DNA from 2 places in the Methylobacterium sp. 1973 genome. Region 2 is predicted to be linked to the other one. Evidence: riboswitches for the same ligand, from Rfam matches in the RefSeq annotation. Region 2 holds a riboswitch; the other holds the start of a gene.

Region 1 (6,531 bases), on a different contig from region 2:
GGAGCGGTCCTCGACATCGAGGCCCCGTGCGGTGGAACGCCGGGGCGGAACGGCGGCACGCCCGCATCCGGATCGGACCGGGCGTGCCTTGGCCTCACTCGGCGGCGTCGACGTAGAGCTTGCCGCCCTCGGCCAGGAACTCCTCCGACTTGGCCCGCATGCCGGCTTCGGCCTCGGCCTTGGACATCGCGGGCGACGCGCCCACGACTTCGCCGGCTTCCTCCATCGCCAGCACCTCGGCGCGCAGATCCTGGGTGATCTTCATCGAGCAGAATTTCGGCCCGCACATCGAGCAGAAATGCGCGACCTTGTGGGCGTCCTTCGGCAGGGTCTCGTCGTGGTAGCGGCGGGCCGTATCGGGATCGAGGCCCAGGTTGAACTGGTCCTCCCAGCGGAAGTCGAACCGGGCGCGGCTGAGCGCGTCGTCGCGCAGCTGCGCGGCCGGGTGGCCCTTGGCGAGGTCGGCGGCGTGGGCAGCGATCTTGTAGGTGATCACGCCGGTCTTCACGTCGTCCCGGTCGGGCAGGCCGAGATGCTCCTTCGGGGTGACGTAGCAGAGCATCGCGGTGCCGAACCAGCCGATCATCGCGGCGCCGATGCCCGAGGTGATATGGTCGTAGCCGGGGGCGATGTCGGTGGTCAGCGGCCCGAGGGTGTAGAACGGCGCCTCGCCGCACTCCTTCAGCTGCTTCTCCATGTTGACCTTGATCTTGTGCATCGGCACGTGGCCGGGGCCCTCGATCATCACCTGGCAGCCCTTGTCCCAGGCGACCTTCGTCAGCTCGCCCAGCGTCTCCAGCTCGCCGAACTGGGCGGCGTCGTTGGCGTCGGCGATCGAGCCCGGGCGCAGGCCGTCGCCCAGCGAGAACGACACGTCGTAGGCCCGCATGATGTCGCAGATCTCGTCGAACCGCTCGTAGAGGAACGATTCGCGGTGTCCGGCCAGGCACCAGCGCGCCATGATCGAGCCACCGCGGGAGACGATGCCGGTGACGCGCCGGGCGGTCAGCGGCACGTGGGCGAGACGCACCCCGGCATGGATGGTGAAGTAGTCGATGCCCTGCTCGGCCTGCTCGATCAGCGTGTCCTTGAAGACCTCCCAGTCGAGCTTGAGCGGGTCGCCGCCGACCTTCTCCAGCGCCTGATAGATCGGCACCGTGCCGATCGGGACCGGGCTATTCCGGATGATCCACGAGCGGATGTTGTGGATGTTGCGGCCGGTGGACAGGTCCATGACCGTGTCGGCGCCCCAGCGGATCGACCAGACGAGCTTCTCGACCTCGTCGGCGGCCGAGGAGGTCACGGCCGAGTTGCCGATATTGGCGTTGATCTTGACCAAGAAGTTCCGGCCGATCGCCATCGGCTCCAGCTCGGTGTGGTTGATGTTGGCCGGGATGATCGCCCGGCCGCGGGCGATCTCGTCGCGCACGAATTCGGGGGTGATGAAGGGCGGGACCGAGGCCCCGAAGCTCTGGCCGTCGGCGAGTGCGGCCTCGGCGCCCGCGAGCATCTTCTCGCGGCAGACGTTCTCGCGATGGGCGACGTAGATCATCTCCTCGGTGATGATCCCCGCGCGGGCGAACTCGTACTGGGTCACCCTCTGGCCCGGGGCCGCCTTGCGGATGGTCCGCTCGGCGGGGCAGGGGGCCACGAGCTTGTCGCCCGCGAAGCCGTTATCCTCGGGCTTCACCGCCCGCGGGGCGACGGCCGCGTAGCCGCGAGCCGCGATCCAGGGCTCGCGCACGCCGGGGAGGCCGGCATTGAGGTCGATCCGCGCGTCGGTCTCGGTGTAGGGGCCCGACGGGTCGTAGACCCGCACCGGTTCCTCCTTCGGATCGGAGAGGACGATCTCGCGGTAGGGGACGCGGATGTCCGGCCGTCCGGCCGGGCTCGCATAGGCCTTGCGCGATCCGGTCACCGGACCCGTGGTCACGGTCTCCGGGCTGCCTTTCACATCCTTGGGGAGAACGGGTGCGTTCATCGTGGGCCTCTCCTCGTGCTGGAGCAGTCCGGTCCACGCGATGGCCGAGATGAGATGGGGCCGCGCGACATGCGACCGCAGGTTCCCGTCCCTCCGCCGGTATGAGCCGGATCAGGTTCAAGGGTCAGGGCAGCGTGCCCAATCTCAGCCCCCTGCGGGGCTCCCCTCGGAACGGTTCCAGACTCAGGCGCGCGGACGGCTTTGTCAATGCTGACCGGGCGCCCTAGAAAACACATCCCGAAAACCGTTCGATCGAACGCATCCGCTTCTCAACCCCACGGCCTCCCCCGCATCGCATGCGTCTCCTCGCCGGCCTCCTGCTCGCCGTGCTCCTGCTCTGCGGGTTGGCCTGCGCCGCGCTCGCCCTCGGACAGCGCCGCTTCCTCTATCCGGGCGCCTTCAGCGCGCCGACACCCTGGCCGGTGCCGCCCGGGGTCGCGACGATCACGGTCGCGACCTCGGATGGCGAGACCCTGCACGGACTGTGGCGGCCGCCGCGGCCGGGCTGCGGCGTCATCGTCAGTTTCCACGGCAATGGATCCCGCCCGGAACCGCACGCGGAGCGCTTCGCCGCGGAGCCGTGGCGGGCGCGCGGCTGGGGTCTGCTGACCGTGGCCTATCGCGGCTATCCCGGCTCGACCGGCAGCCCCAGCGAAGACGGCCTGATCCGCGACGGCCTGGCGGCCGTGAACGCCGCGCGGGCACAGGCGCCCGATGCGCCGATCCTGCTGCACGGCCATTCGCTGGGGGCGGCCGTTGCGGTCGCAGTCGCCGAACGGGTGCCGACGATCGGGCTTTACCTGGAGGCCCCGTTCGACTCGATGATCCACACCGTGCGGCTGCATGTCCCGCTAGTCCCCATCTGGCTCCTGCGCGACACATACCGCTCGGACACGCGCATCCGTGGCGGAACTGCGCCGGTTCTGATCGTGCAGGGACGTGACGACACGGTGGTGCCGCTCAAGTTGGCGCAAGGCCTCGCCGCAGCAGCCGGCCCGCGGGCGCGGATCGCCGTGATCCCGGGCGACCACACGTCCATCCTGGGGGGGCGGGACCGAGAGGCCGAGGCGATGTTCAGAGAGCGTGTCGGTCCGACCTGCCCGCAGCCGGCCGATCAGCAAGGATAGGAGCGGGGGGCGCGTGGTCGGACGGCGCTCGCAGCGCTGGAGCGCCGAGGATCCGGACGCACCGGGTGCGCAGGGCCGGCCCGAGCCGGTCTGCCCGCTCTGTGAGCGCCCGATTCCGCATCGCGCTCGCTCCAGCCTCCATCACCTCACCCCGAAGCTCAAGGGCGGAACCCATCGCGGTACCGTCCGCCTGCACCAGATCTGCCACTCGGCGATCCATGCACGCTACAGTGAGGCCGAGATCGCCAAGCGCCTGGCCGATCTCGAAGCCCTGCGGACCGATCCGGAGATAGCCCGCTTCCTCGCCTGGGTGCGCGGCCGGCCGGACGATTTTCACGCCGCGACGCGTATGACCCGCGCGCGGCGGTCGGCGCGGCGCTAGGTCTGACCGCCGGCGTTTACCGACCGTTCGTCACATCCGCAGGTTGCGGCGATCGCGTTCATCGCCGTCAACCCAAACCGGTCCAGGATCCCTCCGATCGCGAGGGTGGGACGATGGCCGGGGTCGGGGATACGGGTGATCGGCTCGCCTGGGTCGATATCGCCAAGGGGATCTGCATCCTCCTGGTGGTCATGATGCATTCCGTCACGGGCACCGGCGACGCCATGGGCGGGGAAGGTTTCCTCCATCCGGTCGTGGCCTTCGCGAAGCCGTTCCGGATTCCGGACTTCTTCCTTCTGTCCGGCCTGTTCATGGGGCGGGTGATCGACCGCGACTGGCGCCTGTTCTCCGACCGCCGGGTGGTCCATTTCGCCTATTTCTACCTGCTCTGGCTCGTGATCCAGTCGGCCGCCAGATACGGCAAGATCGTCGGCGATGACGGCCCCACGGCCTTCGCGGCGCATCTCGCCCATGCCCTGATCGAACCCTACTCGACGCTGTGGTTCATCTATCTGCTCGCGGTGTTCTCGGTCGTCACCAAGGCTCTGCGCCGCGTGCCCGACGCCGTGCTGCTCGCCGGTGCCGCCGTGCTGCAGATTGCCGACATCCGCAGCGAGTCGACCCTCATCGAGGAGTTCTGCGCCCGATATGTCTTCTTCGTCGCCGGCTATCTGTTCGCCGGCCGCATCTTCGCCCTCGCGGACGCGGCCCGGCACCGGGTCCGGCTCGCCCTGTGCGGCCTCGCCGCATGGGCGTTCGTGGAAGGTTGGCTCGCGCTGACTCCGTCGGGCCTTCCGAATCACCCGACCCTCGCCAGCCTGCCGCTGGTGAGCCTCGCCCTCGGCGCCGCCGGTGCGCTCGCGATCGTGGTGGCGGCGTCGCTCCTCGGCCGCGTCGGGGGCCCGATCGCCGAGGCGGTCCGAACCTGCGGGCAGCGCTCGATCGTGATCTATCTTGCCTTTTCGCTACCCATGGCGGCGACCCGGGAGATCCTCGTGCGCACCGGAGCCATCGCCGATATCGGACTTGCAAGCCTCATCGTCATGACCGTGGCGGTGCTGCTGCCGCTGGTCCTGGAGCGGCTGGTTCGCGGCACGGCGCTCGATCTGCTGTTCGTGCGGCCGCGCTGGTGCCGGCTCGTGGGGTCGGAGTCCCGGACCCGCCCGGTCCTGCAGGCGACCTGAGACGGGCGGCTTCAGCCCTCGAAGGCGATGCCGATCCGGCGGCTGCGCCGCCATGCAACGGCCGCCGCGCGCGGCTCGGCGCCGGCGCTCACGCGGAGCGGGAAGCGGTCCGGCACCACATGATCGCCGTCGACCTCGATCTGGGCGCCGACCTCGGTCGCGTCCCAGACCAGGCAACTGACTTCGCCGCCGTCGAGCAGGACCGCGCCGAAGGTGAAGGCGTTCTTCCGGAAGACGCCGCGGCGATTCTCCCTCATCGACTCCCCCATCCGCACCCGCGGGTCCGCGGAGACGATCTCCGCGGTCCGGGACGATGCCGGATGGGGGTTAACAGGGCAAATACGATCCCTTGCCTGCGCTCTCAGATCGAGATCAATAGTCGTCCGGATCATCCCTGTAGCGGCGCGGCCCAGGCCCATAATCGTCGTCGTACGGGCGGCGTGCGCGCGGCCGGTCGTAGTCGCGGCCATAGCGATAGGCGTCGCGCCGGTCGTCGTAATCGTCGCTCCGGTACCCGCCACCGCCGTATCCGCCACCGCCGTATCCGCCACCGCCGTAGCCGCCACCGCCAGAGCCGCCCGCAGTGATGCGCGGTGCGTACCAGCAGCTCTTCGCCTGGCCCGGTGCGGGATCGCCGAAGGTCTGGCTGTTGCAGGGCACGGCGCCGCCCTGAGGAAACGGCCGACCGTTGGTCCGGCCGGGCACGCCGTAATAGACGTTGGTCGCGTAGGGCATCCGGCAGACGCCGCCTTCCTGGGCGCAGCCGACCAGATTCACCGTGTCGAGCTGATAGGCCCGGGCCGGCGCGGGCATAACCGTGCCGGCTCCCAGCGTGATGGCTCCGAAGGCCAGAGCGATCCGAATCTGCACGTCCCCGATTCCCCATTGCGTCGCGGTCCGCGTGCCGAATAATCCGGTCGGCGGCTTCCGGCCAGCGGCCGCGCTCGCTATGGCGTCGCGCACGGATCCGTGCGGGCTGTTTTGGCACCGCCATGACGATGATCGGGCGGAGCCACCCGTGGTCGAACGGGATAGGGCGCCCCAGGAGGCCTTGATGAGGGATGCGTCCGCGCAGGAGCTTCTGTTGCTCAGCGCGCTGCAGGAATGCCGGATCCAGCTCGACGCGGCGCGCAAGGACGAGGCGGCCCGCGCCGCCGTCCGGGAGGAGCTGGAGGCTGCCCTTCGCCGCGAGGCGGAGCTCTCGGCTGTGGTCGCCGAGGAGCGCGAGCGGACGGAGGCCGTCCGTCTGGTGCTTCAGGCGCTGCTGATGAGCATCGGCTGGTTCGGCCTGCGCCGACGCCTGTTCCGGTCGCGCATCGCCCGGCTGGGCCGTGAGACGCCGGATTCAGGTCCGCAATCGGCCCGCCATTCCGTGCTGCTCACGGAGGCCCGACGGGTGCTCGGCGCGCCGGCCGTCCAGCCCCCTGCCCAACGCTAGGGCGTATCGGCGCGCGGGATGGGGAACGGGCGCCGAACGCTTCGATAACGGCCCCTTAAACCGCCGCATTTAGCGTGCGGAAACCGTCCTGCGGCGGGCCGGACAGACGCGCTGCGGCGGAACATTCGTAGACGGGATGCATGGCCAAGGGTCGGGGCAGGATTGAGCCGAACTTCGACGTGCCCGAGGGGCGTGTCCGGGATCGCGGCGAACTCGATCTGCGCCTGTCCCGGGAGGACCGTCCCGGGGGGGCAGGAGACGGCGTGGCGAAGCGATCGGGCGGCGGAGGAGCGCGGCAGCCGAACAAGGCGCCGGCGCGGACCACCGGGCGGGCGAAGGCCTCGGGTCGCGGCCGACGCCGGCGGTCCTGGCTCGGCCGCATCGTCTACGGCACCGTCGTCCTCGGTCTCTGGGGGGTG
Region 2 (6,531 bases):
CGCACGGGGGGTGGCACTGAAACACTGGACGTGAAGCTCCGGGTCGAGCAAGGCAGGACCGCCGCCCAATCCTGATCGTTCAGACACCGGTCCGCCGGCCGTAGGAGAACCCGAAGACGATGACCTACTGCGTCGGTGTCCTGGTCGAGGAAGGGCTGGTGATGGTCGCCGACACCCGCACCAATGCGGGGCTCGACGATATCTCGACCTACCGAAAGCTGCACCATTTCAACGTGCCGGGCGAGCGGGTGATGATGCTCGCCTCGGCCGGTAATCTCTCGATCACCCAGTCTGTTCTCAGCATGCTTCAGGAGGGCGTGCCCGGCGAGGAGGACGACGAGCCGCCGCAGAAGCTCGTCGAGGCGCCGACCATGTTCCAGGCCGCGCAGCTGATCGGCCGGGCCATCCGACGGGTGCGGGCGATCGAGAAGGACGGGTTCGAGGCGGCCAGCATCCGGTTCTCGATCTCGCTGCTGTTCGGCGGCCAGATCGGGAATGGCGAGATGCGCCTGTACCTGATCTATTCGGCCGGCAATTTCATCGAGTGCAGCACCGATGCGCCCTTCCTTCAGATCGGCGAGCACAAGTACGGCAAGCCGATCCTCGACCGGGCGGTGAGATACACGACCGAGCTGTACGACGCCCTGAAGGTCAGCCTCGTCTCGATGGATTCGACCATGCGGTCGAATCTCGGCGTGGGGCTGCCGATCGACATCGCCTTGGTTCGTCGGAACGCACTGACGCTGGAAGTGAATCACCGGATCGAGGCTGGTGAGGGCTACTTCCACGACCTGCGCGAGCGCTGGTCGGCGGCGCTCCGGGCCGCGCATCGGGCCATCCCGCGGCCGCCTTACGGGCCGGCGGACAAATAGGGCTTGCGCGAGGATCCGATCCGGCGCCGTGTCCGCGCGGACTCGCGGTTGATATCGCCCCGCCCGTCGTCCCGAGCGGAGCAAAGGGCCCCGGGTCCGTGCCGGTCGCGAGGCCCGTGCGCCGACCAGGTTGCGCCCCTCACGCGGGGGCGCGATCGGCCGAGCTCCAGGCCTTCAGGACGGCCTGCGCGGCCTCGGCCGGCTCGCGCGCTCGCATCAGCCCACCCATGATGGCGACCGCCGCCGCCCCGGCGGCCCGGCATCCGCCGATTCGGTCCGCGTCGAGACCGCCGAGCGCCACGATCGGAAGCTCGCGATCGCAGGCCGCCGCGAGCCCCGCGAGGCCGAGCGCCGGGCCGTAGCCCGGCTTGCTGGCGGTCGCATAGATCGGGCTGAGGGTGGCGTAATCGGCGCCGGCCGACGCCGCCTGGGCAACCTCGTGCGCCGCATGGGCCGACACGCCGATCAGCGCCCGCTCTCCCAGCGCCGCCCGTGCCGCCGCGATGGCCTCCGGTCCCGAGCCGCCGCCGAGATGGACGCCGTCGGCCCCGAGGGCGCGCGCCAACGCGACGTCACCGCCGACCGTCAGGACGCCTTTCGCGGCCCGCACGCGCTCTGCCACGGCCTCGCCGAGGCGCCGACGGGCGTCCGTCTCCAGATCGCGATCCCGGAACCAGATCCAGCGCCCGCCGCCATCGAGGATCGCCTGCACCGTCTCGGCGAGCGGCCGTGGATGCCCGTGCCGGTCCGTCACCGCGAGCAGCGGCGACGGCAGCGCCCTCACGAGCCGACGAGGCCGAGCTGCGGGCTCGATGGCTCGGCCCGGCCGCGGCGGGGAATGCGCCCGGCGCAATACGCGTCGCGTCCGGCCTCCACCGCCCGGCCCATGGCGCGGGCCATGCGCACGGGATCGTCGGCCTTGGCCACCGCGGTGTTGATCAGGCAGGCGGCGGCGCCGAGTTCCATGGCGATCACCGCATCCGAGGCGGTGCCGATCCCGGCATCGACCACGACCGGCACCTTCGCCCGGCGGCAGATCAGTTCGAGATTGGCCGGGTTGGCGATGCCCATCCCGGACCCGATCAGTGAGCCCATGGGCATCACGGCGGCGCAGCCAATATCCTCCAGGCGCTGGCATACGATCGGGTCGTCGTTGCAGTAGGGCAGCACCACGAAGCCGTCATCGACGAGATGGCGGCAGGCCTCGATCAGCTCCATCACGTCCGGGTAGAGCGTCTCCCGGTCACCGATCACCTCGACCTTGATCCAGTTGGTATCGAGCGCCTCACGGGCGAGTTCGGCGGTCATGATCGCGTCGCGGGCCGTCTCGCAGCCGGCAGTATTCGGCAGGAAGCGCTTGCCCTTCAGGATCTTGACCGTGTCCGAGCCGTGGCCCTGCAGCGAGACCCTGCGGATCGAGGCGGTGACCACCTCGGCGCCGCTCGCCTGGACGGCGTCGCGCATGATCGCCTGCGTCGGATAGCCGGCGGTGCCGATGAACAGTCGCGACGACAGGCTCACGCCGGCGATGGTCAGGCTGTCATCCCCACCTTCGGGACGCAGCGGCGTATGGGTCTGATCCATGCTCAACCTCCCTGCATGGCGCGAACGATCTCGACGCGGTCGCCCTCCGCGATCCGGGTTTCCTCCCAGTCGCGGCGGCGCAGCACCCGGCCGTTCAGCGCGATGGCGACGCCCTGCGGGCTCTCGATGCCGCTCTCCGCGGCCTCGAGGCGGAACAGCGCGTCCACCGTCTCGGCCGCGCAGTCGCGCGGCTCACCGTTGACGACGAGCTTCATGCCGAGGCCCTCAGCGCGTCCGGCTGGCCGAAGCGCAGGCGGGTGAAGGGACGGGCGACCTCGGGCAGCGCGCCGTGCAACACCAGCGCGGCGATCGCCTCGGCGGTGACCGGGGCGAGCAGGTAGCCGTTGCGGTGATGCCCCGTGGCGGCGACGAGGCCCGGTGCGATGGTGTCGAGGATCGGCGCGTCGTCGTCCGAGGTCGGGCGGTAGCCGCTCCAGACGGCCTCGACTTCCATCTCCTCGATACCGGGCAGCACCCGGCGGGCGCCCTCCAGCAGCGCGTAGAGCCCGCCCGCGGTGACGCCGGGCCGGAAGCCGCAATCCTCCACGGTCGCGCCGACGATGAGCTGGCCGTCGCTTTTCGGCGCCATGTGGACCTGCTCGGTCCAGACCATCCGCGCGAGGGTGCCGGTGCGGGCGGTGGTGCGCAGCGCCAGGGACTGGCCCTTCAGCGGGCGGACCGGAAGGGCGAGCGCGTCGGGGAGCAGACCGCCCTCCCCGCTCCATGCGCCGGAGGCCAGGATGACGGTCTCCGCGGCGACGACGCGGTCGGCGGCGCGGATCCCGGTCACGCGGCCGCCCGACCAGTCGAGGGTGGTGACGGCGGTCCGCTCCACCAGGATCACGCCGGCCCGGCGACAAGCCTCGTTGAGGGCCTCCATGACCAGACGGGGATCGACCTGATGGTCCAGCGGGCAGTGGATCCCGGCGGTGACGGAGGGGCGCAGGCCGGGCTCCAGGCGCCGCACCTCGCTGCCCGGCAGCCAGGTGGCGTCGAGTCCCGAGCGGCGCTGCAGGTCGTAGCGGAAGCGCAGGCGTTCGACCTCGTCGCGGCCGACCGCCAGCACCAGGGTGCCGTCGGCCCGATAGTCGATGGTTCGGCCGGACTCGGCCTCAAGGGCGTCGCGGAAGCCGGGCCAGAGCCGGAGCGAGTCCAGGGCGAGCGGCAGAAGCGGGTCCGAGCCGGGCTCGTGCTCGGCGGCCGGAGCCAGCATGCCGGTGGCCGCGAGGCTCGCGCCCGCGCCGATCGTCTCCCGCTCCAGCACGGTCACCGTGCGGCCGGCCCGCGCGAGCCGCCACGCGATCGACAGACCGATCAGCCCGCCGCCGATGACGGCGACGTCGGTCCGCGCCGGCAGGACGGCGGGCGCGACGACGCTCTCGGGATTGCGGCGGCGGCCGATCGGTGAGGCAGGTCGGTCGAAGGGCACAGGCATCTCCGCGGATTGCCGTCGCGGGGAGCGGGCCGTGCGCTTCTGCCAGAAGCTGTGGCCTGCCTTTCGGGCGGCCGCGGTCCAATCCCTACGCCGGTATGAGCCGGATCAGGTTCGAAGGATTTCCGCGCCGCACGTCCTGAGGGACGTGCCAGCGGTTTCTCAGCCCCTTGCCGGGGATCTCCCTGGAACAGACGCAGATGTGGCGTCACGGCTTGTGTCGGTCAACCCCGCGCCGCCGCCCCTGCATCATTCCCGTGACAATCCGCGGGTCGCGGTGACAGTCCAGACACCAAGCGGACCGGAATCGGCGCGCGGACAGCGGTCGCGATAGGCGGCGCGCACCATCCCTTCACGCGTCTGGGATCTGATCGCCGGGATCCCGGACCTCCTCCGGGCGCCGGCACTCCACGTCACGGGCGAATTTGCGTGCGCACAATCCTGTTGATCTGCATGCTCGGCTTTCTCGGCGTCACGGCCGTCCTGAAGGTGCGCGACGGCATGCGGGCGGCGCCGGTCGCGCTCGCCGTCGCACCGCCGCCGGAGCCGGATCTCGCAGACCGTGCCGCCGCCGGTGTGGCCCTCCAGGCTGGCCGCAACGGCCACTTCTTCGTCAACGCTCTGCTGGACGGCCGTTCACTGCCGATGATGGTGGATACCGGGGCGAGCGCCTGCGCGTTCTCCGAGGAGGATGCCGCGCGGATCGGGATCCAAGTCGCTGCGTCCGACTTCACGCGCGTCTGGAACACCGCGAACGGGACGGTTCGCGTGGCGCCGATCCGGATCGCGATCGTGCAGATCGGATCGATCACGGTGCGAGACGTCGATGCGGTCGTGATCCCGCGCGGGCTCCTGTCCACCAGCCTGCTGGGCATGTCATTCCTCAGACGCCTGCGCGATTTCGGCGTCTCCGGCAGCACGATGACTTTGAGGGGCTGAAACGCCCGAACGCCCATGCCGATCTCTGGGGTCGCGGTGCGCCAACGGCGGCTGGCGCGGCCCGTCTCCCCGGGATCGGCTGCGGGACCAGGTCGATCACGCGGCCGATCCTGTGCGGAAAATATTCGGTGCGCAGGCCACGGACGGCCCGATGATGGATGGTCCCCGACCGGTTGAATAATTCAATCTTTCTCGGTTAATTTATAGATCTTAGTGTATTTTGTTTGAATATTTCTGAGTTTGACCCCGATAAAGCTGCAAATACGCCGATCAATCAGAATTGTCATGGAGCAATCGGTCGTTTTGTCAATGCGCTGATGTGGTGCTAGTAGCCGTGATGACTGCGCGTTCGAGGCGTGAGTGCATGACGGGGCGGCTTCAGGATGAAGAATCGCGAATCCACGATCTGCTTATCGATGATCGTGAAGAACGAAGCCCACGTGATCCGTCGGTGCATCGACTCTGTTCGTCCGATCATCGATCATTGGATCATCGTTGACACTGGATCGACGGATGGAACACAGGATATTGTCCGTGCCGCGCTCGCGGACATACCGGGGGCCCTGGTCGAGCGCCCCTGGGTCGATTTTGCCTTCAATCGGAACGAGGCCCTGAAACTCGCGCGGCGTCACGCGCAGTACGCTCTGATCATCGATGCGGATGATGAGCTGGTCATCCCGGCCGACTTCACGATGCCGAAGTTGCATGCGCCCGGCTATCGGTTCGAGATCATCGACGAGCAGACGCGATACTGGCGCACCCAGTTGGTCAGATGCCGGGAAAACTGGCGCTACCGGGGCGTCCTGCACGAATTTCTCAGCTGCCCCGGCGTCTCCGAGACACCGGTCCTTCCCCTCGCGATGCGCCGGGGTGATGACGGCGCCCGTCACCGCGACACCACGGCGGACGCGCGGGATATCGCCGTTCTCAAGAAGGCGTTGGCGGTCGAGACCGATCCCCACATGATCGCCCGATACACGATGTACCTCGGGACAACGTATAATGCTGCTGGAGAATACAGGAAAGCTCTCGAATGCTTTCTGAAACGAGCAGAGCTGGGCGGATGGGACGAGGAGGTCTATTACAATCTGCTGATGGCCGCCGTGAACGCGGAGCGCCTCGATGAGCCGGAGGACAGGGTGTTGCAGCTCTACGAGCGCGCGACCTCCGTCCGCCCCGCGCGGGCGGAAGCGCGCCACGGGGCCAGTCGGTTCTGCCGGTTGAGGAAGCGGTTCGCGGACGGATATCGATACGCGGAGGCGGGCCTGGCACTCGAACTTCCGAGCGAGGGGATTTCCCTGAATCCGTGGGTCTACGAATACGGCATACTCGAAGAGTTCGCCATCAACGCGTACCATATCGGCCAGTACAGCGCGTGCGGACATGCCTGCCTGAAGATCCTCGAACGGAGGCATGTCCCGAAGGAGGTGGCCATACATGCCGGCGCCTTGGCCCGGGCGGTGATGGCGAGGATGATCGACCCGGTCTGGGGTTGCCGACACAACCCCTACACTCTGCCGTTCGCGCCGAAGTGGTGAGTCCGAGCGGCGCACGGATCGGCTGCGGGCCAGGGTTCACGGCGGACGGGTGGGACGGCTTCCTGACGCCGAGAGGCGATCGAGGACGCGATCGGAGAGGGGCTCAGCTGGATTTGCGCGGGCGCAGGAACTTTGGCCGGAAGACCGCCATCGGCTCGTCGAACCC

Evidence for each region. Region 2 has a riboswitch for thiamine pyrophosphate ahead of thiO (glycine oxidase ThiO). Riboswitches for the same ligand answer to the same signal wherever they lie in the genome.
Region 1: another riboswitch for thiamine pyrophosphate. It lies ahead of thiC (phosphomethylpyrimidine synthase ThiC); the one in region 2 lies ahead of thiO (glycine oxidase ThiO).

Annotation. Positions count from the first base shown of each region.
Region 1 covers NZ_JBEPLA010000010.1:154,135-160,665, reverse strand. Annotated here, with positions in the region: gene thiC (phosphomethylpyrimidine synthase ThiC) at 95-1,981, opposite strand; TPP riboswitch at 2,053-2,158, opposite strand; gene ABIC70_RS19695 (alpha/beta hydrolase) at 2,278-3,108, shown strand; gene ABIC70_RS19690 (HNH endonuclease family protein) at 3,122-3,490, shown strand; gene ABIC70_RS19685 (acyltransferase family protein) at 3,604-4,674, shown strand; gene ABIC70_RS19680 (hypothetical protein) at 4,686-4,931, opposite strand; gene ABIC70_RS19675 (hypothetical protein) at 5,047-5,544, opposite strand; gene ABIC70_RS19670 (ATP-dependent helicase) at 5,729-6,112, shown strand; gene ABIC70_RS19665 (transglycosylase domain-containing protein) at 6,253-6,531, shown strand, end outside.
Region 2 covers NZ_JBEPLA010000006.1:191,694-198,224, reverse strand. Annotated here, with positions in the region: gene ABIC70_RS13990 (transglutaminase family protein) at 1-75, shown strand, start outside; gene ABIC70_RS13985 (proteasome-type protease) at 120-872, shown strand; gene ABIC70_RS13980 (thiamine phosphate synthase) at 1,012-1,656, opposite strand; gene ABIC70_RS13975 (thiazole synthase) at 1,653-2,456, opposite strand; gene thiS (sulfur carrier protein ThiS) at 2,459-2,671, opposite strand; gene thiO (glycine oxidase ThiO) at 2,668-3,891, opposite strand; TPP riboswitch at 3,956-4,084, opposite strand; gene ABIC70_RS13960 (TIGR02281 family clan AA aspartic protease) at 4,318-4,827, shown strand; gene ABIC70_RS13955 (glycosyltransferase) at 5,244-6,365, shown strand; gene ABIC70_RS13950 (adenylate/guanylate cyclase domain-containing protein) at 6,469-6,531, opposite strand, start outside.